DNA from 3 places in the Agarilytica rhodophyticola genome. Region 2 is predicted to be linked to each of the others. Evidence: predicted binding sites of a transcription regulator. Region 2 holds the regulator's gene; each other region holds the start of a gene.
The links. The regulator PhoB, encoded in region 2, activates phosphate uptake and scavenging genes when phosphate is short. The targets are predictions, from matches to a motif close to TGTCATAAANNTGTAACA.

Region 1 (8,319 bases), 730 kb from region 2:
CTTTTTAATAAGAAAGTGCTGAACATATCATCTTGTGCCAGCCACAACTTTTCGACCTGCCAGCCAACACTTTGGGCCAGAGCTGTAAACTCTTTTGGGGAGTATTTAAAAGAACTTTCTGTATGAATACTTTCGCCTTTTTCAAATTCAACCGCAGTGTCATCGAGATACAATATATGAGGTTCAAGACAAACTAAGTGCATTTCAATACAGCCTTTGTACATATTGTAATAGGCGTAGTGCTCAAACTTTTCTTTCGCTACCACACTGTCAAAATGGCTACTGATACGATCGAGAATGTTAAGGTTAAATTTAGCAGTCACCCCATCTTTATCGTTATATGCCCGATGTAATTTTTCGGGAGACTTTTTAGTATCCACGCCTATAATCATGTAACTATTTTTACCCAATGTAGTACGCGCATTGGCAAGAAAGGCCTTAGCTTCGTCAGGCTTAAAATTGCCAATAGTTGAGCCAGGGAAAAACCCTATTTTTTCCAAGCCGCCTACATCACCAATTTCAATAGGTTGACAAAAATCTCCTTCAATAGGCGAGACAACAAGCTTGGAAAATTCTTTGCTTAAATCGAGGCATGACTCACGCAAATGATCCCCTGAAATATCAATTGGAATAAATTTTTTAATTCCTTCTACCGCTTGCAATAAAGGCTTAACTTTCAATAAGGAACCAGCACCAAATTCTATTAGTGCATATTCACCTTCAAGTAACTTGGCTACATCTGCAGCTATTTTTGGCAATAAAGCTAATTCTGTTTTGTAAGGATAATACTCATCTAAGTCGCATATTTGATCAAAGTATTCTGAGCCTTTTTTATCATAGAAATACTTTGGATGAAGGGTCTTAGTTTTTTTTGTCAGTCCATCGATTACATCTTTGTAGAATTCATCTCGCTCAACCGAATATTCAGCTTTGCGTAAAGCCGCTTCAGGCATTTAGATATCCTCCGCCAATCTCACGCCTGTAAACTGCCAGCGCTGGTGTGGGTAAAAGAAGTTGCGGTAACTTGCGCGCATCTGCCAACTTGGCGTCGCACAAGAACCACCTTTTAAGACATACTGATTTGACATAAATTTGCCATTGTATTCCCCAAGGGCACCCTGCTTTGGATCGAAGCCAGGATATGGGGAAAAAGCACTCTGCGTCCATTCCCATACATCGCCATAAATATCACTAAAGCTTTCACTATTAGGCGCTGAGGGCTGAGGGCGCCACCGATTAGCTTCTAAGAAATTACCAGTAATTTTTTTATTGTGTGCAGCCAGTTCCCATTCATGTTCACGAGGCAAACGCTTACCTTGCCAACGAGCGAAGGCTTCAGCTTCGTAATAGCTCACATGACAAACAGGTGCTGTGGAATCAAGCTCTCGCAAACCATTGAGACCATATTGGTACCACTTGCTCTCCAGTTTGCGCCAGTACAAAGGGGCTTGCCATTGCTCTTGATTTTTACGAGCCCAACCATCTGATAGCCACAACAGAGAGTCGTCATAACCGCCATCTTCAATAAAAGCTATCCACTCGGCATTATTGACTAAACGTGAAGCTAATTTAAAAGGCTGCAATAACGTCTTATGACGTGGCTGCTCACAGTCATAACTAAAGCCTTGCCAAGTGTTATCCCCTTCTGTGAGAGCACCAACTTCGATAACACCACCATCAAAACTCAACATATTCATAGTCGAAGCACTTTGGCTAAGCACTTCATTGTTATTCGAAATAATGGCCGGATGCATTGGGTTATGAGAGAGCATATGCAGCACATCCGTTAGGAATAATTCTTGATGCTGCATTTCGTGATGTAAGCCGATTGTAACTAACGCCTCCACCTCTTCTGCTCGATCAGTGAGCACTTCGCGCATATGAGCATCCACATGCTGACGATAATTAAGCACCTCATCCAAGCTTGGGCGTGTGAGTAAACCCCGTTGAGGCCTAGCATGACGCGCACCAACAGTATCGTAATAAGAATTAAACAAATAACAGTAGTCTTGATTAAACCACTGAAACTGCGACATGAATTTTTGTAGGATGAAGGTCTCAAAAAACCATGAGGTATGGGCAAGATGCCATTTACCAGGGCTTGCATCAGGCATCGATTGCACAGTTAAATCTTCTGCACTAAGACCTTTGGTAAGGGCTACTGTCTGCTGACGAACCTGGTTGTAATAATCTAACAAGCGATCATGAACCACCATATCCCCCTATTGTTAGAGTTATAAGTTAGCAAGCCAGTATTATGGTTGCCATCGAGTACTTTAAAGGTACTGCTATTTATTTGGTGGATAACATTATCGCCTGAATAAAATAATATTGTTGGGCGTGTTGCATTCATGCAACACGCCAAGCCAATTATAGGCAATATCTGTAAGAAAATTCAAAAGAATGCGCACATTTATTAAATTTTTATCGAACATATACCCTATAAAGCAACTTAGGTGACATTATAATAGTGAGCCTAAGTCAATCAGTTGAGTTTCGCCGCTATTATCGTCAACACCATCGTTATCGTTGATAATATAAACCTTACCATCGGCGGTTACTGCTGAACCCTCCACTTTTTCATAAATTAAACCACCCGGTGCGCGCAGGTCCGCCATTAGGTCTCTCACTAATGTTTTGCTAATCGTACTGTTTGCAACTGCAGCAGAAAGATCAACGCTGTAAAGACGTTTAATTGCCGCATCTGGACCACCTTGATTATCGCGCTCGATAAGAAGAAACTCCCCACTACCGATAGATGTTAGATCAGATAAGCCAACCCAACCGCCATTCTGTGATTCAACTGCATCTAGAGGATAAAACACAAAACTCCAGGTCATATTTGTTAAGTCATAAATGCCAATGCGTGGATTAGCCTCACTTCCCCAGGCACGCTGGAATGCCACATATAACTTGTTATCGTACTCAGCAACCCCTTCAAAACCGAAACGCAGCTGCATATCATTAACACCGCTTGGAAGAGAGATAACATTCTCGATAACACCATTGGCATCAGTTTTGAAGATAAAGTTTAACGAGTTAATTGGACGGTTGCTGTCATTGACTGTACCACTGCCTTCAGATGCAATCCAAAAACCACCATCCGCAGCTTTAGCAATACCTTCCGCATCAATATTGACTGTTTTGTCTTCATTAATCATCAGTTGCAAATCAGCTTCATCAAAAACATTAACACGACTGGCATCGTCATCATTCACTGAAGCGTCGACTAAGTTTGCTGCCGGATATGTAGCGAATACATCATTACTATCACTGATTCGAGTTTCTCTGGTAATACGCGCTGCAGCATGCTCATCTTTTGCTGTTTGAATAGTAAAAATACGCGTGGACTTGAAGAAACTATCTTCAATACTGTAGAGGGTATTATTAACTAACGGATCGGCAGCAAGCCCTGACATTGCCCCCCAAGGAATGGGCGAGCCGTCTTCTCTATCAGTCGAGTACAAAGTAGGATAAGAAGCTGGTGTATGATCGTAGCGGTAAATATTGATGGCAGAGCGCAGCTTATCGCCACGGTTATCTTCTTCGCTGGCAACCACCAGTAAATTTCTCGCGGGGATTGCAAGCCCGCCTTCAGGTGCAGCAGCAGCAGGTAGTACTTGTTTGTATCGTGGCTTTGAGGGATCAGCTACGTCATAGACTAAGACTAAACTCGAGCGCTCTGAATTAACAAATAGATAGCGATCGTTGCCATAAATACCTACTTCAACATTTTCAGGCTCGTTACCTTTATTTCCCGAACGCTTATCAGGATAATGACCTAGGCGTGCCGTTAAATGATCAATGCTCTCTGCGGCCGTCCACACAACATCACCCTGAGTATTAAAGATTGTAAAACCACGGCTACCTCCATTTAGATCTCCTTCATCAGCTGTTGCAAAGTATTCATTATTAATCCACGCGACACCGTCTGGTTCACGTAACACATTATCTTGGTTTTCTGATTGATCAATAAATAAAGGCGAGCCTTCTGTCAAATCAACAGCAACTAAATCTGCTGAACCTGCAGGAAAATTGTTTACGATTTCACCGTTAACAAGGTTTACTAAAATGATGTGGTTGTTTTCCTGTAATGTTACAACGGCAACATTATTCTGATTAATATCAACATATTCAGGTTCTGGATCAGCAGCATATAAGTCTGCCACACCGGTTAAATCCACCATACGAGTTGACCAATTAGCTGGATTTGCATCGGCAGTATCCACAATGACAAAACTCCCAGCGGGTAACTGAGGGGGAGCGCCATCATCCAAATCTTCGTCGCGTTCATTTTCGATAACAACCGCCGCAAATTGGCCATCAGGACTAACGGCAACCGAATCTGGTTGGCCACCTAAATCTAGACTGCGCACAATCGTCTGATTAGTAATATCAACCACATCAAGTTGGCCCGAAACATTGATAAAGTCGGTGGATGTATTCACTCCTACCAAAGCGTAAGCGCCTTTGACGGCAACAGATGTAGGTTCACCGGATAAATTGAGAGTTCCCGCAGCCAAAGGCTGAGAAATATCGCGAATATTGACAAAACCCAGCTGATTTTCCGGGCTATCGGTATATATCAAACTCATACCATCGCTACTAGCGGCAATAATTTCAGCGGCTGTCTCAGTGTCGGTATCGCAATCAGTATCAATCTGTGAGCACACTAAAAAAGACGAAACACGGTTAAAGTTTTGCCTTTCATTAAGCACCGTTGGCGCACAAATATGAGAAGTATCGTTAATTTCATCGGCATCTAAGACGCTATTATTATTAGCATCTAGCCCCGAATCTATCCTAGTTCCACCTTGAAAGCACTGGGAATCCCCTTGGTTGACAGGAGTTTGCGTGATTAAGCTTTGTCGGCCATCCATACCTGCTGGGCCTTGCACCCCCGCACTGCCATCGTCCCCATCGCAGCCAGCAAGCGTGACAAACGCAGATAACATTGCTGTAGATATTATTGTTTTACTGTAAATAAACACTGTTTTCGCCCCATATCATATAATTTAAAGCGCTATTTTGAGGAGAATAAATGACAGTTATATGAACGCCACTTGATTATAATAAGACCAACAACTAAGGCCTAAGCGATCACAACGACGGATGATTATGCAAGCGCTTAAGGTACTCGTATAAGGGTTTCTAAAAATAGTGGTTTCTAAATAGTAGGTCGCAGATAGCTAGCTGTAAGTAATTACGTTATAGAAACATTTAACACTGCTTTAGCTACTTCTTATTCACTCAAATGATCAAGAATACAGAACCATTTAATACTGCTTCGTTAAAAGGCCACACTTATGGAAAAGTAATACTTACGATGATATTTAAAAAAGTAATATTGTAAAAAACCTAAGATTATTCACAGGCCAACAACTACTAATCCGGAATATAGCAACACTAGATAAATAGTACATACCTATTCAGCATCTTAAAGTATATACATCTTGATATAATACTTTTACACGACATAGATACATAAAAGCGTGCTAAAAGCAAAAATTTTAGTAAGCACTTTTATTTAAAAAATATAAACTTTTATCTATCGTGCGCTTAAACATAGGTATAAAAATCGCCTATGAATAAAGTATTCAGCATTAATAGAATCGTTTTCTTGGAAACCCCTTTAAATGTTTTTAGCTGTCTGAACATCTAAGTAAGTCCTAAATTAACAAGAGTACTAAAAATAATAACTTTATAGGTTCAAGTTTGCTGTCTTAAACCACGTCGCTCAATCAAGTTAAACATCCCGCTTTATCTGTGTGATGTTTGTAATTCAACCTGCGAATTACGCAGGGAGGCATAATTATGAAAAAAAACTATTTGTCCCAATGCATTACTAGCGCTACTGCAAGTATGATATCCGCAACACTGATGGCTTCACCGGTGTTTGCTCAATCATCAGATAATAATGCGTCTTCAGTGGAAGAGGTTATTGTCACAATAAACCGTCGCGAACAATCTTTACAAAACTTTGCTGGAACAGCGCAAGCATTTAGTCAAGATGATTTAGCAAAAGCGGGAGTCGGGGCAGACTTTCAAAGTTTACAAGCGGTGGTTCCCGGTTTACAAATATCCTTTAATGAAGGCTTCCAAGAAATTTATATTCGTGGCATTGGCACTCAAGCAAATGGCCCGTCTTCAGACCAGCCAACTGCGGTTCACTATAATGGTGCCTACATCCCCAAAACTCGCGGTTTAGGTCCGGTGATGTTTGATCTGGAAAGAATTGAAGTGAATCAAGGACCGCAAGGAACTTTGCGTGGCCGTAATGCCACAGCAGGCTCAATTAATATTTTACCTAAGTTACCGGAGCTCGATAACCTTGGAGGAAAGTTTACTTTAGGTGTAGGTAATTACGACAGTCAAGAAATTGAAGCGGCTCTTAACATTCCATTAAACGATACTGTAGCAACACGATTTGCTTACTTTGCAAGAGAACACGATGACTACTATTCCAATGCAGGTTTGGGCGAAGGCCCTGATAATGTACAGGGAACTGGCTCAGAAGATGAAGAAGCTTTACGTTGGTCATTGCTTTGGGAAACAGAACTTTTTTCGGGTAATTTTGTTTATGATCATATGACGATGGGGGGCTCTGGCTTTCCAGGTCAGTTTGGTGGCCAACTCTTTAGCACAGGCCAAACTATTGATGACTTGGATGATCCATGGAATCAATTTTTTCAAACTCAAGGCCGTGTCGATAATGTTATCGACTCATTTGTGCTAACACTCAATTTTGATTTCGGCTTAGTCGGTGCCGAATTAATTGGTAGTTATCGTGAATTTGAAGGGTTAACAGTTAATCCAAGACGACCCTTCCAATATGGTTTTGCCACAGATCAAATTCAAAACGTTGATGATATTATTAATGTCGGTCGATGGGCTAACGATAATTACAATACCAACTGGATTTCTGACATCAACGAAACATCTACTGTTGAGTTACGGTTTTTCTCTAACGATGATGAGAGCGCTTTATACTGGACTGCCGGTATATTTATATCAGATGAGTCTGCAGATGAATTTAGATGGGATACTTCAGATAGAGCAACAGGCTTAACGAACTTAGGGGGACCGGATCTTACTAACGCCGATGCAGAATCATTTTCTGTTTATGCCGATGCGACTTACGAATTAACAGATACCTTTCGAGTTAAGGGTGGTGTACGTTATACCGATGAGGAAAAAACTTTTGATTGGTGGGAAGCACAAGTCAATATTGGTAACCTGGCCGATATTACTGACTTAGATGGCGACGGTAACATCAGCGAAGTCTACAATGATTTAGACTCGTCATTTTTACGTCTAAGTACACCAGGCTTTGACTTGGTTCGTGCAGGAGATCAAACGCTAAGCGATCCTCGCGCAGCAGGTTTAAATGCAAACGATTTTGTTAATTCCTTCGTAAGCCGCTTTGGAGGGCGCGATACCTGGGGAGATATTCTCGCTGCCCACGCGGCGGCTGGCACACCATTAGATGTTGCCAGCGGTGTTATATCCACAACTTTTACCTCACCTTCCGGTAGTGGGATTTTTAACGGCGTATACGAAGACGATTACATAAATTGGCGTCTTGGTTTTGAGTGGGACTCTGATCGCGCAGGTCTTGTCTATGGAACCGTTTCTACAGGGACAAGAGCCGGTGGCGTAAATACTCCAGTATTTAATGCAGCTGGAGAGCCATTGGCACAAACGTTTGATCCAGAAGAGCTCACCGCATTTGAATTAGGGTCAAAAAATACTTTTGATTTTAATAATATGTCGATGACACTTAATCTTGCCGCGTTCTATTACCAATATGACGATCAAGTATTTCAAGTTGGAGTCGCGGGTGATGGCGGATTTGATCCAAATGCAACGAATGTTGCGGCTAATCTTCAGCAAGTCAGTGTCAATGTAGGTAAGTCTGAAATTATAGGTCTAACAATTGATGGCTCATTGGATATGCCGGCAGGCTTTAACTTAGGCTGGAACATCCTATTAAACGAAGCGGAAATTAAAGAAGGCACAACGCTTGATGGACGTCAAACTACCCAGACAATAGATATTAATGGCGTACCAACGCAAGTTGGTGCACCTAATATCGATGTGTCGGGTAATCCTCTAATTAACGCTTCAGATGTAACGGCCGTTATTAATTTCGGTCAAGATATTAATGTAGGTTGGGGCAGCGTCGACTGGACACTTACCGCATCTTATCGCAGTAGTTTCCACGCGACTCCTTTTGCCAATCGTGGTTACAACAACTTAGGCGAAGAAATTCCACTTGAGCAAATGATCACTTGCTGTGGTTCTGCCAGCGCAGACGCT
Region 2 (8,319 bases):
TCTATGGCTAGAGCTTCTTGGTATATTTTTTTGGGATCATCAGCTGACGACTGAGGAGGCTCTTCAGCGCCGGCTTGATAAGCGGTATCTGCCTTCAGTAGTAGTAACTCTATCGATTTAGGAAATTTTTTAAGAGACTGGTCGATAATGTCTAGTGTCTCTTGATAGGTAATGTTATTGTCATTTAATTTTTCTTGACATAGCTTAACTAAGTCTCTTTCTGATGTTGTCATACTCATTGATTTACTCGATGAAAGTGTTGGAGGATGAGACAATACATTAGAAAATATATTTTTGTTTTCTAATGGTTTAGATCTGACACGAGATACTTCTGAAATACTTTGATCAGAGGAAGCTATTCTTATCATATTCTTTCATTCCATCATATATTATTAGCTATACTGGTGTATTAAAAATAATCTTCATTTTAATGCTTCTTAGCGAAGATATTTGCTACATCATCACCATCTACATTCATTGTTGTTGGGCCTGGATGGCCAACGGATATCTCGATATTAATATTTGGCCTATTGGCACAAAATTGTTGTATAACATGTTCACATGACGGACAAATAGGGCGCTGTGATACTAATTGTATTGTTCCTTTTGAGTCAGGTGTTGTTTCTCTAAAAATTTTGTCTAATATTTTAATTTCTGTATCGGCTTTCCTGTCATTCTGTTTAGTTTTTATTGTGCTAAAAAGTTCATTATGTAAGTTGATAGGTGGAACAAAACCTTCTATATTATCCATGCCACTAAAGGCCTCTAGATTACTCTGCTTTCCATCTATATTTACACGAGCAAAAGCTATATTACCATTGCTAAAAGTACTAAATCGATCAAGACTCATTGCAACATTATCTCTTATATCACGCAATCTTTGTTGGTCTTGTGTACCTGCTTTACCATTTAGGCCACCGATAGTTACATTGGTTGGTAAACGCGTTTTTGTCGTTTCCTGCCATTTATTAAAATTTAGGGCGACAGTAGCCTTATTCTCCTTTGGTATATTGCTTTTCTTCGATCCTTTTTGGCTGGCTACTTGCTGCCAACCATCATCGTCTACCGCTGGTTTGTTATTTGATATATTGGTTGAACCGTTGTTTCTATTTTTTTTCTTTTTTCTAGATCTTTTACTGCTTATCTGTTGCGAAACATCATCGTTGGCTGGCTCATCCACGGCTACTCCTGCTGAGCTGCTAGCGGATGGTTTTTGCTTTTGTATCAGTAATTGTTGTAATAGCTCTTCTTGAGTTGCGTTTTTTTTGCTTCCCAAAATATCTACTGGTGAGTTATCTGTTTCTGGTGCTTGTGCCAAATGCTCCTGTGCAACTGCATTTGGCGACATAACAATTGGTGGTCTAGCTTGGGCTTGCGAAACAACTGAACTTAGGTTGTTGTTAGATGAAGCTGCATTTGTGGAATTTGCACCACTACTTCCCGTTTGAGCTGGTAACGGTTGGCCATAAATCCTGTTGTAAACTGCACTTGGAATATTACCCATAGTATTTCCGGCCTGAGTATTAGTCTTTGGTGGACTAATTTGCATTTATACAATGTTGAGTTTTAACAAGCTGCGAATATTAGTGGCTTTGGATGCCGGATTGTTCTGTAAGTATTTTTAATTAGTAAAATGTATACAATAAATCGCTTGGTTTATATCGGTTTAAATAGTTTCTGATATTTTTTGTTGAATTGTCTTTGAGAAAAGAATGTAGAAAAAAATAGAAAGTGAGATCTTGTCTTTGCGACGTAAATTTAAATGATATGCTATCCCTAGCTTTGCGGTTTAAATAGGAGAGTTGGTTAACATGTTTTTTTTAGGGGAAATTTATAAGCATTGAATTATTTTGGAGTTTTTAGATTAAAAATTTTTTCTAAAATCAAAATGTAAATAAATAATCCTCTTCTACTGTTTCAACCCCCTCCTTAAATGGCATAAGCGTTCTTGTATCTTTTATATAAGCATTAATATGTTGTATTTCTTGTTGAGTGAATTCATTGATAGCACCGTTAAATGACGGGTGGCTGAGCCAGTGGTAAGAGCGTGTTTTAATCGGCGTAAAGCCACGTTGAATTTTATGCTCACCTTGGGCGCCTGGGTCGAATCGTTTTAATTGGTGTTGGATGGCATATTCAATACCCTGGTAATAGCAGCACTCAAAGTGTAATCCATCGAGATCTATCTGAGTACCCCAGTAGCGGCCGTAAAGCGTATCTTCGTCGCGCAGATATAGGGCTGCGGCGATCATATTATTTTGATGGTGGGCACTACATACTAATACTTGTTGAGGAAATTCATGGCCGAGTCGATGGAAAAAATCTGGACCTAAATAACCTGTGCGGCCACTCCTTTTAAGATAGGTACGATGGTAGAGCGCATAGAACTTGTTCCACTCTTCTGTCGTTAGCTCATCAGCATGACGCATACGAATATCGAGATCCTGAGAGAAAACTTTTTGCCGTTCCTTTTTTAAATTTTTCCTTTTTCTGGAACTAAAACTATTGAGGAAATCGTCGAAATCTTTGAAGCCTTGATTAAACCAATGGAACTGATAACCTTGGCGTTCAGTAAAACGGGCTTGCTCAAAAGTAGAATTATCTTGTGGGAATAAGCTGTGAAAGCCCGACATATTTTCTTCTTTTAAACAGTTCTTAATCGCTTCGATTATTGCTGTGTTGCATGACTGTTTTTGTTCGTTACTTAAATCCTTTGAAAAGCCTATACGAGGGCCTGTCGCCGGGGTAAATGGAATAGCATTAAGTAACTTGGGGTAATATTCGATACCCGCTTGATGGTAAGCGTCGGCCCAGGACCAATCAAAAACGTATTCACCATAAGAGTGCCCTTTTACAAACAGAGGCATTACGGCGATGATTTTTCCATTTTCTTCGATACTAAGATGTTTTGGCTGCCATCCCGTATTTTGCTTACCGGCGGTATCGACACTGTTAGATTCTTCTAATGCCTTAAAAAAGGCGTGCTGGGTAAATGGGTATTTTGTTTGCCAAAGTGCATCCCAATCTTGGGCCGCGATTTGTGCGATTGATTGATGAAACTTAACTTCCACAACTCACATACTCTTGAAAATGGTCGTGGAAGCTTACCTGAATCTATCTAGAGGTAACAGGTGTACTTTTCATAGTGGCTAACACTAAAAAAGGTATTAAGCGACTTTTTCTCGAAGTATTCGCTCGATGGGAAAATAGCAACTGAATGAACTGCCTTTGCCGAGATGGCTGGTGATTTTTAACTCTGCGTCATGTCGGGCAAGAACATGTTTCACAATCGCAAGTCCCAGACCTGTACCTCCTAGAGCGGTTGAGCGGCTATCGTCGACCCGATAGAAACGTTCAGTAAGCCTTGGGATATGCTTAGGGTCAATGCCTAAGCCACTGTCGGTGACGCTAACGATGCATGCCTCTTCAGTTTGAGTGACACTTATATCAATACCACCGCCCTCGGGTGAGTATTTAACGGCGTTAAAGGTGAGATTTGAGAAGGCACTGTGAAGCTCTTGGTTATTGCCCAAAATTGATACCCCTGCATCGCCACTCAGAGTAATCTGATGATGTATCTTCCCTCCCAACGCTTGGGCATCGGATACGATGGTTTCTAATAGAGGCGATAAGGCAACAGGTTTTGGTTTGAGCTCGGTTTGATCAGTTTCTAGACGGCTTAGCGTGATCAAGTCATTCACTAATGCTGTCATCCTATCGCTCTGCTGTAGCATTTGATTAAAGGCATTGCGCAGTGTTTTCGATAGGTCTGGGGCATCGATGAGAGTTTCTATATAGCCTTTTATGACGGTCAGAGGCGTGCGCAGCTCGTGGGAGACATTACTGACGAAATCCTTACGCATCTGTTCCAACAAATTAACACGAGTAACGTCACGGATAACAATCAAGCGCTCTCCTTGGCCAAATGGATGGACATGGAATTCTAAATGTTGACCTTCGTTTCTAAGAGACTCAAGTTCGAGGGGAGAGCTATAGCTTTGTGTTTCAAAATAGTTAATAAAACGTGGATTGCGGATAATATTGACTAATTTGTGGCCGCGATCGATATCTTGAAAGTTGAATAGGTCTTGTGAGGAGCGATTCCACCACTCTATATTTGCGCGACTATCGACAAGTATTACCGCATCTGCCAACGCGGAAGTCATTTCCTGTACACGTGTCACAACAGCTTGCAAGCGCACTTTGTCTTTTTCGTAGCGTCTTGAGAGAAGTCTTATATCGTCGGCAATTTCTCCCCATATGCCGCCGAAGTCATCACCCGGCGGGCCGCTACGACGGGCTTGCGCTGCCCAGCTTTCAAGTTGGGCCGTGCGATAGAGCAGCCATATAATAAATAGGAACAGAGCTATTGATAGCCATACGAATTCCGCATCGAATGAAAAGCCGATGACGAAGGAGGTGATGGTGACAAAAGCGAGCCAGCGAAGCTCAGTCTTTAGACCTCTACTCATAGTATGAGAAACGCTAGTTTAGTTGTGGGCAGGTGCTATTTTATTCGAAAACCGATAGCCAGCGCCACGTACAGTTTGAATAAATCTATCATGCCCTTGAACGCTTAGCGCTTTACGCAATCGTCGTATATGCACATCGACAGTGCGCTCTTCGACATACACATTGCCGCCCCATACATGATCTAACAGCTGGCTACGGGTATAGACGCGCTCTTGATGGGTGAGGAAAAACTCTAGCAAACGATATTCCGTTGGACCCATATTGATGGGTATGGTGTTGATTGTCACTCTATGACTAGTGGGGTCTAGGCAAAGACCATCAATTTGAATGGGTTCCTGTGCACTGTGTGATTCCGCTCGGCGTAACACAGCTTTCAAACGTGCAACTAGCTCTCTGGGTGAAAATGGCTTGGTAATATAATCGTCGGCACCGACATCAAGACCTTGGATTTTATTATCCTCTTCCCCTTTTGCTGTCAGCATTATAATAGGGATATCTTGTGTGACTTCGTTGCGTTTTAGCCTCCTAGCGAGCTCTATACCGCTGGTACCTGGAAGCATCCAGTCAAGGAGTATCAAGTCCGGTTTTTTATCAATAATTAAGCTGTGAGCTTCTTGTGCATCACCGGCCTCAAGCACATGGTACTCAGCCATTTCTAAAGCAACACGCAGCATGTCCCTAATAGGGGATTCATCGTCTACGACCAAAATTCTCTTATCTGGCATTAGGCATAACCTTTGGACTCAAGCTCTGGGAAATTGAATGTGAGCGACATGCGCATTAAATAAAGCTTTTGTTGCCGTTTTATGACAAGAATAGATTCTTTTGCGCTTTTAGGATAGGTTCCTCGGTTTTAAGTCCGGTTATAAGGCTTACAAAGTTTTAGTCGCATAGTCCCCAGCGATACCTACAAACACTGCCATACCGACCCAATTATTATTTAAAAATGCCTTAAAGCATAGTTGTGGCTTACGCTCTCGTATCAGATATTGTTGGTAAACAAAGAGAGCAGCTACAGCGAGTAAGCTGAGTTTGTATACAATGCCTAATTCAAATCGGCTACCCATCATATACAAGGCAATTAAAGTGATCACCTGTAAAGCTTTGGTGACTATCAAATCCGAATCTCCAAGCAAAATGGCGGTAGATTTGACTCCAAGCTTAATATCATCCTTGCGATCCACCATAGCGTAAAACGTATCGTAGATCACAGTCCATAGAACAACAGTAGTGTAGATGAGCCAAATAGACGGCTGCAGCTCTCCTGTCTGAGCGGTAAAAGACATAGGTACAGCCCATGCGAAAGCTGCGCCGAGGACGACCTGTGGCAGATGGGTGTAGCGTTTCATAAATGGGTAAGCACTAGCCAAAGCTAAGGCGCCTAGTGATAGCATTACCGTAAGTGTATTTGTTAAGAGCACCAAGGCAAATGCCACTATACATAAAACGGCAAATAAACCTAGGGCTTCTTTGCTACTCACAATACCTGATGTCAGTGGGCGATTTTTTGTTCGTTCTACATGCTTGTCAATCTTACGATCAGCAAAATCGTTAATGACGCATCCTGCCGAGCGCATTACGACTACACCCAATAGAAAGATGATCAGTACGTCCCAATCGGGAAACCCTTTCGCCGCTAGCCACAGTGCCCAGAGTGTTGGCCATGCAACGAGATAAATTCCAATCGGCCGGTCAAGGCGCATTAATTGTCCATATTGGATCAATTTTTCTTTATTCATAAGATGTTATGGCTCGAAAAAGGGGCAAGAATACACTATAGCTGAAGCACTATAAACTGACCTTATAAAACCGGCTATTTTAGCGCTGTGTGGCGTTGCTCATTTTGCCCATAGGCCCACTATGCGCGGCAATGAGCGCCTTACTCAGCACGAAAATAGCGCGCTTTTCTTTATGCCAATTTATATTGCTTCAGCTATAACTACCACTAATGAAAAACATTTTTACTTTTTTAAGGGATTTTTGTACAAAACCCTCAAACTTTGGCTAGGCTAAAGGAGCTGGGTAAATTTTATCTGTATTGTTTTCTCTATTAATATTCTTGTATTTATAGGGAGGACTTATTGGGGATAAATCCAGAGTTCTAATAATAAGTAAAGTACTCATTTTTCTCGACAGGTGCCTTCCAATAAGGTTGTTTGTATATTTTGGGCTAAGCCTATTATTTTTTGCGAATAATCTGGGAGATCACCTTTTAGATAATTTTGCGATAGGAGAGAAATATGCGAAAAGCTGATTTAGTTAATGCGGTTGCAGATATTGCGGATTTAAGTTTGCGTGAAGCTGATGATGCAGTGTCGTCTGTGTTTGAGCACATCACAAATGCACTAGCACGTGGTGAGCCTTTAAATTTAATTGGTTTTGGTTCTTTTAACGTTAAACAGCGTGCAGCAAGGCAAGGTCGCAATCCAAAAACAGGAGACTTAATTGAAATTGCAGCGAGTAAACAAGTTAGTTTTAAAGCAGGTAAAAACTTACGGGAACATATTATTTAAATTGATTCTCATTACTGAGTAAGTTGATAAAAGAAAATTTTCGCGCACTCGAATCAATATTTTAAGAATTTATATTTGACTCTTCCTTTTCATCTTATTCAGTGCCTTTTTATTGTGGTTGTAAGGTGTTCATAAATGGAATGAGCACTTCAAATGTACTACCGATACCATAATTACTTGTTACACTTATGTTTCCGCCTAACAACTCTACCAAGTTATTGACCAGAGCTAAACCTAGCCCTGTTCCTTCAATATCAATAGTCCTTTCATCATCGACTTGCTCAAAGCTCTGAAATAATTTTTGTATTTGATCTGCCGGAATACCTATACCTGTATCAGATACTGAAAGGCTGAGACACTCGCCAAGCTCAAGATCCGTTTTTTCACTAGCGACTAAATGAACACTACCTTCATTGGTATATTTAATAGCATTTGATAAAAGATTGATCAGAATTTGGCGAACTTTAGTTTTATCCGAGAATATTCGTAAATCTGTTGAGCTGGTGTAACGTAGGCATAAGTTTTTCTCCTGCGCAAGACTCGCAACTTGTTCTTTCGTTTCTTCACAGAGATCTGAAATGGCAAAATCACTAATATTTAAGCTCATTCGGCCTGATTCTATTTTAGTGACATCCAATGTTGCCGAGACGAGTTCGTTGAGTTGGCACCCTGCCTTTTTTATAAGTTTTAATTGTTCTAATTCTTCGTTAGACAATTTGCCTTCTGTGCGTGCTAATAAAATATCTGAAAAGCCTACGATAGCGTTAAGTGGCGTGCGAAGTTCATGCACCATTTTTGCGTAAAACTCTTTACGAGCTTTTGCTTTTTGCTGTATCGCTAGTGTTTCTGCCATTTTTTGCGCTGTAATATCGAAGGCGTAACCTACTAGAGTGGGGTTCTCATTGGCGGTCAAAAGGTGAAAGTGCCAAAGAAATACCTGGTTGTCCAATTCTAGCTCAAGTGTATCGTAGGCTTGCTCGGATGCTTGTAACCCTTTGGCAACTTCATCGATATTACGCGGTAAAGCGTAGGCATCCCCATTACTGTCGAACCCGTATTCCAGCAGTAGTTCCTGCAGCGCAGTATTACCAAACAATAATTGCCCATCGATAACAAATTCCGCCATTGGCGCGGGGCTTTTTTCAACATACTGAGAAAACTTCTCTAACTCTTCGCGTGTATGTGAACGTGTTGAGTTGTCGACGAAACTTATGACACGGTTGGCTCGGCCAAAGCCAACATGGATATTACGAAAGTCTATGGAAACGTCGTGACCATTTCGGTGTAACCAAAGTGTTGATGCAGTCTCGGAGGACGGGTTGGCAGAAATAAC
Region 3 (8,319 bases), 480 kb from region 2:
TCATACCTGCTTGTAAACACTTCTCTTTATCGCCTTTCATTGCATTGGCAGTAACTGCGATAATCGCTATATCTGCATTTGATGCTCCAGCTTTTCCCTGGCGTATTTGTCGTGTAGCTTCATAACCGTCCATCCCTGGCATTTGGCAGTCCATTAACACGAGTTTGTATGCTTGCTTCGATACGCTTGCTTGTAATTCTTCGATCGCCTCTAAACCGCCGGAAGCAACATGCGTACTGACCTGCAACGCCTCGAGTAAATTGCACGCGACTTCTTGATTAATAGGGTTATCGTCAACTACTAATACACGTTTGCTGTCGGTGGGTTTACTTGGCTCTTTATTTTCTACTGGTATATCGTCAGATAAATCGCTTTCTGGTATGACTTCTACTTGTTTTTTTACCGAAGCCCCAGGTTGACGATTCTGTTCATTTGCAAAAAGTTTATGTAGATCTTTAGGTGTAACAGGTTTTGTTAGATAATCATCAAAGCTATCTTCATGGAATTTGTTATTACTGCTATGCCTATTAAAATAGTTCATCTCAATAAAGCGCGTTTTGTCTGAATTATTTGCTGTTTGCAGCTTGTGTTTTAATTCTACACCCAAGGAAGCGAACAATTTAATCTCGATAAAAATGAGATCAAATGGCTTGCTTTCACGTAATTGACACACCTCAATAGCATAACCACTATCGACTGCGTAGACAACCTCTGCTCCCCATAATGTGAGTTGTCGTTTTAATAATTTACAGTTTGTAAGGTTCTTATCAATGATTAAAATACTTAATCCGTTAATTTGAGGCGATGTAACATTATTATCACTATCGAGACTTTTCTCCATAGACACTGAAAAGTTAAAGCAGCTGCCTTTTTCTCGGCCTTCCTCTAAACTGATATTGCCATCCATAAGTCTGCAGAGTTTTTTTACAATAGCTAATCCAAGCCCTGTACCGCCAAACTCCCGCGTTGTCGATGCATCAACTTGGGTAAAAGCATCAAACAATAGTGCTCTTTTCTCGTCAGGAATTCCAATGCCTGTATCGCTTACTGAGCCATGAAAAACATATTTTTCGCCATCGTTCTCAATACGACATGTGATAATAATTTCACCGCTTTCTGTGAATTTAATTGCATTGCTCACAAGGTTGGTAAAAATTTGGCGTAGACGTCCTGGGTCCCCTTTTAGCCACGGGTTGGTGATTGCCGTCATATCTAGAATAAGTTCGATATCTTTTTCTTCTGTTTTTAGAGCCATCGACTCGGTAAAGTCACTGATATGGGTATATAAATCGAAATTAAGTAGCTCAAGGTGCATTTCCCCGGCTTCTACTTTAGAGAAGTCTAAAATATCATTGATAATAGCTAATAGAGAATCTGCACTTGATTTGGCAATATCAATTTGGCGCTGTTGTTTTTCATTAAGTTTACTGCGTGCAACAAGATTCAGCATCCCGATAACGCCATTCATTGGTGTGCGTATTTCATGACTCATTGTAGCCAGAAATTGATTTTTTGCTTCGGTGGCTGCTTCAGCTTTATTTTTGGCTTGTATTATATCGTTCTCAATTTTTTTTCTGTCGGTAATATCTTGAAATGAGCCAAATAACCTAACATTTTTACCATTATGAAAATCACCCTTACCTGAAGCCGCCACCCATATCTCTCTTCCTTTTGCGGTGATCATTGGCAGCTCAATATTCCACGGTGTACCTTTTTCTATCCCCTGCTGAACGAGCCGAGTAATTTCTTCGCGGGACTCACCTTCTTTATAAAAGTTAATCGCTGAAGCCAGCTCTGGTTGATAGTCCTCTGGCACTTCATGAATTTTTTTCGTCATTGAAGACCAGTAAATTTTATTATTCTGCAAATCTACTTCCCATGCACCAATCGACCCTAGCAAGCTCATCTGTTCAAGCATATCTTGTTGTTGTGCGAGCTTTAAAGAAGCAATTTTTTGATCGTTGATATCGGTAGCGACAAAAATAAACCCTTCTAATTTACTATGGTCATCAAGTAATGGGTTGCCACTGAGGCTTACCCAATAAGGTTGCCCATTCTTTCGATAATAAATAGTTTCTACATCAAATTGTTGTAGATGATTCATCGCGGATTTTATTTTTTCCGAAGCGTCAATTGGCGTTTGTGAACCGTGCAGAATCTGGTCAGGTGTTTTATTTTTAACATCTTCAAAACTGTAGCCAGATAGACGTGTAAAACCTTCGTTAATCCAATCGATTAATCCTTCGGTATTAGTAATGAGTATGCCATTGGTTGACTCACTGGCGATACGTGAAAGTCTTTTTAATTGCTGCTCAGCAATTTTTCTATCATTAATATCTATGCGAGTGCCCACCATCCGTTTGGGTTTACCGTCAGAGTGCCACTCTACTACTTGACCTGTATCGAGTACCCATATCCAGCTACCATTCTTATGCTGTACACGAGATTCAAAAAAGTAACGGTCGGTTTTTTTATTCCAATGTTCATACATTGCCTGGTCAGAGTATTTTCTGTCGTCGGGATGCATGAGTTGCATCCATGTATCAGTAGTTATCAGCCCTAATTCTGATAACTCATAGCCTATTAATTCAGCCCACTGTTCACTTAGTGATATTTCCTGGGTCTGTACAGACCAGTCCCAGGTTCCTGCTGCAGTACTATCCAGAATAAGTTCGATTTTTCGCGTATTTTCTAATAGAGTTTGTTCATATTCTCTTTTATTAGTTAACAAGTGATTGAATGCTTGAGCTAGCGTATTTATTTCATTATCTGTCTCCACTGACACTTCCTGCTTTTTTCCTCCATGGGCGATATCTAACATGGCGTCTCGCAAATTTAGTATGGGGCGGGTGATTTTTGAAATTAATATCTGAGTAAATATAATGACGGTGAAGATTGTTAACAGCTCTAACATAAGCGTCGTCATTGCAATAGAACTGAGTGCCTGCATGGCCTCATCTTCATCGATTTCGCTTACCAGGGCCCAATTAATATTCGCAATTTGGATAGTATTGATGATGCCAATTACTTGATTGCCTTGTGGGCCTTTATAATGGCTAGCGTCATTACTCATATTTTTACGCTCAGATGCTGGTAATCTGAGCCATTGCAAAATTGGTTTTGTAGTAATAGTTTGTTTTAATAGTTCCCCAGGACTATTTTTATAGGCGCTGCGAAGATAAGCATCATCGCCAACTAGGTAGTGAGTAAGGCTTGAGCCAGTATTGACAATTAATGCATTGATTATACGATCAAATCTAATTTGCATTACAAAAGTGCCAATAATCCCGCCATCGTTATGTATTTTGTCATCCACATGCATAGGCGCGACCATAAAACCCGTAATTTTGTTTTTGTCTTTCTCATATAGGGTTTTATTAGAAAATTGAATGCTATCTAATTCAATTGCTTGTTTTATGTTATCGGCAATCCCGATGTTGCCAATATCATCAATCAATAAATTAGCACCTAACTTGGGGCTTGGTAGCTCGCTATATAAAACGTTTCCATCGATGTCAATTAAATATAAATTCTCGATGTAATCGTATTGCTTTATAAGACGTTGTAGCTCACGATGAGGTGTTCGTACGATGCTACGCCATATATCCGTTTGTACAAATTCTATTGGTGTCAAATTACTTTGTTTTAAGCGGCTCTTTAGCTGCTGCAGCATAGCGCGGTTATTGTGGGAATCTGATTGGTTAATAATATCGAACATACGATATTCGAACCAATTTCTTACAAAGCGTGCGGCAAGCACAGATGTATTTCGCAATTTTTGATCAGCTAGATGATAAACATCTGATTTAGTCTGTTGGTAGCTTATTAGAGCAAATATGGTCAATGGCACTAGACTGAAAAATAAGAACCAAAACTTTAAAGTATTGGCAATAGATCCTGGCGCTTTTGATGTATTCACTTGCTTTGAGCTCAACTCTAATTAACCTCTATCTAACAAAAACCAGAACCAGTTAATTAATAAGCTTAGATAGTAAACTAAGGATTTGCCCTATAAATAATTGACAAGTGGTCAAGATGAAAAAAGCGACTGCTATAATTAAAATTCTTGACGCAAAGGATAGGTTTTAATGTGTTAATTTGTGCCTAGTCAATAATTTGGCACTATTAAAACGATATATATTAATATTTTCATATAACTGTAATCTAAAGTTAAAAAAACATTCTTCTTGCGTTCATTGAACGACAGTAGCCTGCCACACCAAACAATTCCCTTTGTGATAGCGAAATCAATAAATAGAGAGGCGAACATGGCTATATTAGGTCCGTTGAGTGAATCAATTCGCAAGACTTTGCTCGTTACCGTGCCAGTGCTAGCGCTGGCGGCGTGTAGCGGTGATGATGGAAGTAATGGTACTAACGGCACCAATGGTACTAATGGTACCAACGGTACTGACGGCACTAATGGAACTGACGGGGTGAGCGCTGCGATAAATGCAGCGGGTGTAGTACTCGACGGTCCTGTTATGGGAGGTAAAATATTTGTTTATACTGCCGCCCAAGTTGATGCAGCAGTGACTGCTGCTAATGCTGCGGCAGATCGTGCAGCTGAATTGGAAGCGCAAAACCCAATTGCGATGATTGATCGTAATCCGGCCGACGGCAATCTATTTAAAGTAGATATTCCTGCTCAGTACGCAGGCCAACCTATCTTCTTTGTGTTCGATAGTGCTGGTGCTCAAGATATGACATTTATGGACGAGCCTTTTGATATGGAATCTGTCGCTATGGCGAGCAGCGCTGGGACTAATCAAACTGTGAATATTACGCCACAGTCAACCATGATTGCTCAGCTGGTACGTAACTCTCTTGATCCTGACGGTGATGGCACTGTGATTGCCGATACAGAAATTGCTAGTCTAGTGACAAGTCTATCGGCTAATGTTGTTGCAACTACAGATGAGCTACCAGAGGGTTCTGACCCTATTTCTGGATTAGACACGGCATTGCTAGAAACAGCTGCTACTAGAGTTGGTCAATTTGTACGTGATGCTGATGCTTTACTTGGCTTGGATCGCGAACAAACACTTTTTGTTTTGGCTGCTGATGCTGCTGATGGTGTAATCGATGGTGTTGCGCCAGCAACGATCACATTAAGTACCGAGCAGACAACAGCTATTGCCAACATTGATAACATTGATGAAGTCATCGATGCGGGTGTTACGGATATTAGTGCAGATACTTCCGTTCGCAGTCCAGTTCACGCTGCAGATAAACATCTAAAATTAGCATCGGGTCTTAGTGCTGATTTCTTAACTCGCACCATTGGTCACCATGCGGATCAATTTGCTTGGTATCCAAGTGAAAATCCTACTCACCAAATTTGGTGTATCGAAAATGGTTCTGAAGTTATTAATAGCGACACTGGAAAAATGAATCCTGGTGTTCAGCGTGTTTCTCTTGCGGATGGTTCTGTTGAAACTATCATCCGTGGTATGGCTCGTTGTGACGGTTTACGTACTACGCCTTGGGGAACCATCCTTGCTACTGAAGAAACGGGTGATGGGGCTGCTTACGAAATTCTTAACCCACTAACGACTACCAACTTAACCATCACTAATCGCGGTGCAGCAGGGGAGGCAGCAACTATTGTCGATGCCGCTGGCGCTCCTTCAGATTTAGCCATCAAGCGCACAGCATTACCTACCATGGCTTGGGAAGGTCTGGTTGTTCTTGCTAACGGTGTTGTGATTGGCGGTGATGAGCTGCGTCCTGGTAGTTATGAATTAATGTTAGATAACGCAGGTCAAAGTGTAAGCTTTGGTGGTGTTACTGACGGCGGTGCAATTTTTAAATTTGTACCTAGTACTTTAAACACTGCCACTTCAATTAGTGCTCTTTCTGAGTCGCCTCTCGTCGCCGGTTCCACTTGGGCGATGCAAGTAAAATGTAGCAGCTCTCAATTTGGTCAAGGTTGTGAAGTGGGTGAAGCTGCTTGGGTATCCGTAAACCCTGCTACTGCACGTACAGATGCAAACATCGCTGGCGCAACGGGTTACTATCGTCCAGAAGATATGCATATCGATCCAACTTATAGCAATGTCGACAACGCTAACGCCATTCGCTTTTGCTGGGCTAATACTGGTAATCGAGGTGCTCAACACTGGGGTGAGGTTATGTGCGGTATCGATACTGACCCAGCTGAGGCCGATGGAGACTTTACTGATCACGATGTCACTATCTATCGTTTTATCGAAGGTGACAGCGAATTAAATGCACCAGACAACCTAGCGTTCCAACCTAATACTGGTATTTTGTATGTAGTTGAAGATAACGCTCACGGTGATATTTGGGCGTGTTTGCCAGATGGCGACGACCAAGGTCTGACGTCGGATGGTTGTGTGCGTATTTTATCATTAAATGACACTTCCGCTGAGCCTTCAGGTTTTGGTTTTAATAACGAGGGTACAGAAGCATGGGTTTCTATTCAGCATTCGCGTGATGACGCCTTCGATTTAGTCGACGACTTCCGCACAGACGACATCGTGCATATTACAGGCTTTGCGACTCCTACAGAAACTGCTGGTAATCGAACCACTATGGCTGGTGCAGATTCCATGAATGTTTATGGCTTCGGCGCTCCTTTAATTGCGTCTAACGCGGACACCATTGACCGTGAAGGTGAGATCGAAGGCATTGTTGGTATCGATACTTCTCCTGCTAATGCTTTTGGTAATGGTGGCGATGCTTCTGCTTACCTTGATTTAGCTGATGGCCTAAGCGCAACTTTCCTTACACGTACCGCTTCTGAGTGGTGGGATCAACACAGCTTTTATCCTGCTGGTAATAACCCAACTCATATGATTGGCTGTATTGAAGAATCTCGCGGTTTAGTTGACGATGGCACTGCCAATAAATTTAAGCCAAGTGTACAGCGTGTTAACCTTAGTGACGGAACTATCGAAACTATTTTGCGCGGTATGACTCGTTGTGATGGTATTCGCACAACTCCTTGGGGCACAATCCTAGCGACTGAAGAAGCGGGTGATGGTGCAACCTATGAGATCCTAAATCCATTAACGACCACCAACGTAGTGGTGGCAAATCGTGGTGGTCCAGGTGAGGCCGCCTTAATTGTACAAGGTGATAACAATGGTGTATTCACTGGGACAGAAGCGGCTCCTACTTCACCTGATGCTACTAACCTTGTGATCAAGCGTACAGCACTTGCTACTATGGCTTGGGAAGGTTTAATCGTACTTGACAGTGGTGTGGTTGTCGGCGGTGATGAACTGCGTCCTGGTTCATACGAGCAATACTTCTTACCCAATGGTCGTCGTGTTGATGACAACAGTGATGGTTCTGAATTGCTTATTAACCGAGATACTAACGGTGGTGCAATCTTCAAATTTATTCCTAGTACGCCACGCACTGCTAGCACAACAATTAGCGATTTAGCTGACTCTCCTCTGGTTAGCGGTAGCACTTATGCGATGCAAGTAAGTTGCCGTGACAGTCGCCAACAAGCAGGTCAAGGTTGTGAAGTTGGTAACGCTGCTTGGCTTGAAATCGACCCTAACAATGCGCGTGTTGATGCTAATGATAAAGGCGCTACCGGTTACTACCGTCCTGAAGACTTACATCTTGACCCAAGTTATGTTGCCGCTGCGCCAACGCCAGACGCTGTTCGTTTCTGCTGGGCAAATACCGGTAACCCAAGTGTTGAAAACGGTGGTGAAATTATTTGTGGTGTTGATGCCAACCCTCTAATGGCAACTGCTGATGAGCGTACTGTTGTTGTTAACCGTTTTGTTGAAGGTGATGGCGACTTTGCTGCGCCTGATAACGTTGCTTTCCAACCAGGTACAGGTGTGCTTTATGTTATTGAAGACCGCAGCGATGGTGATGTTTGGGCTTGTTTGCCAGATGGCGCTGACCGCGATATTAAAACTGACGGTTGTGTGAAAATGCTTTCCATCGCTGTACAAGGTGCAGAGCCAACAGGTTTTGCTTTCACTCCAGACGGCAATACAGCGTATGTTTCAATCCAGCACGCAGGTGGTAGTGTCTTGTTTGATGGTAACGACTCCGATGACTTGATCCGTATTACTGGCTTCAACACGACTTTAGCTAACCAGTCATTTGGTGTTGATTTTGAAGCAGCCTTGCATTCAAACTCAGTGGCCTTGTTTGGTTTCGAAGGTCCATTGGCTGCATCATCTACTGTTGGTGATCAATAAGCTTTTTGATTTAAAAATGGGCGGGTCAAGGTTTTACTTGCTCATTCTTTAACTCTCTATAATTTTTAACTCTCAATAAAAAGTTGTCGAGTCAATTAAAAAATGGATTGCTTGGTCAATC

Region 1: the regulator PhoB is predicted to act here: its motif matches at 5,041-5,058, upstream of BVC89_RS04665 (esterase-like activity of phytase family protein).
Region 3: the regulator PhoB is predicted to act here: its motif matches at 4,148-4,165, upstream of BVC89_RS03600 (alkaline phosphatase PhoX).

What each region holds. Positions count from the first base shown of each region.
Region 1 is NZ_CP020038.1:1,087,669-1,095,987, reverse strand. It holds gene egtD (L-histidine N(alpha)-methyltransferase) at 1-953, opposite strand, end outside; gene egtB (ergothioneine biosynthesis protein EgtB) at 954-2,216, opposite strand; gene BVC89_RS04665 (esterase-like activity of phytase family protein) at 2,463-4,991, opposite strand; gene BVC89_RS04660 (TonB-dependent receptor) at 5,815-8,319, shown strand, end outside.
Region 2 is NZ_CP020038.1:355,780-364,098, forward strand. It holds gene BVC89_RS01530 (tetratricopeptide repeat protein) at 1-368, opposite strand, end outside; gene BVC89_RS01535 (deaminase domain-containing protein) at 428-1,504, opposite strand; gene BVC89_RS01540 (GNAT family N-acetyltransferase) at 1,884-3,071, opposite strand; gene phoR (phosphate regulon sensor histidine kinase PhoR) at 3,168-4,472, opposite strand; gene phoB (phosphate regulon transcriptional regulator PhoB) at 4,491-5,198, opposite strand; gene ubiA (4-hydroxybenzoate octaprenyltransferase) at 5,346-6,212, opposite strand; gene BVC89_RS01560 (HU family DNA-binding protein) at 6,714-6,986, shown strand; gene BVC89_RS01565 (PAS domain-containing sensor histidine kinase) at 7,096-8,319, opposite strand, start outside.
Region 3 is NZ_CP020038.1:840,738-849,056, forward strand. It holds gene BVC89_RS03595 (response regulator) at 1-3,919, opposite strand, end outside; gene BVC89_RS03600 (alkaline phosphatase PhoX) at 4,269-8,198, shown strand.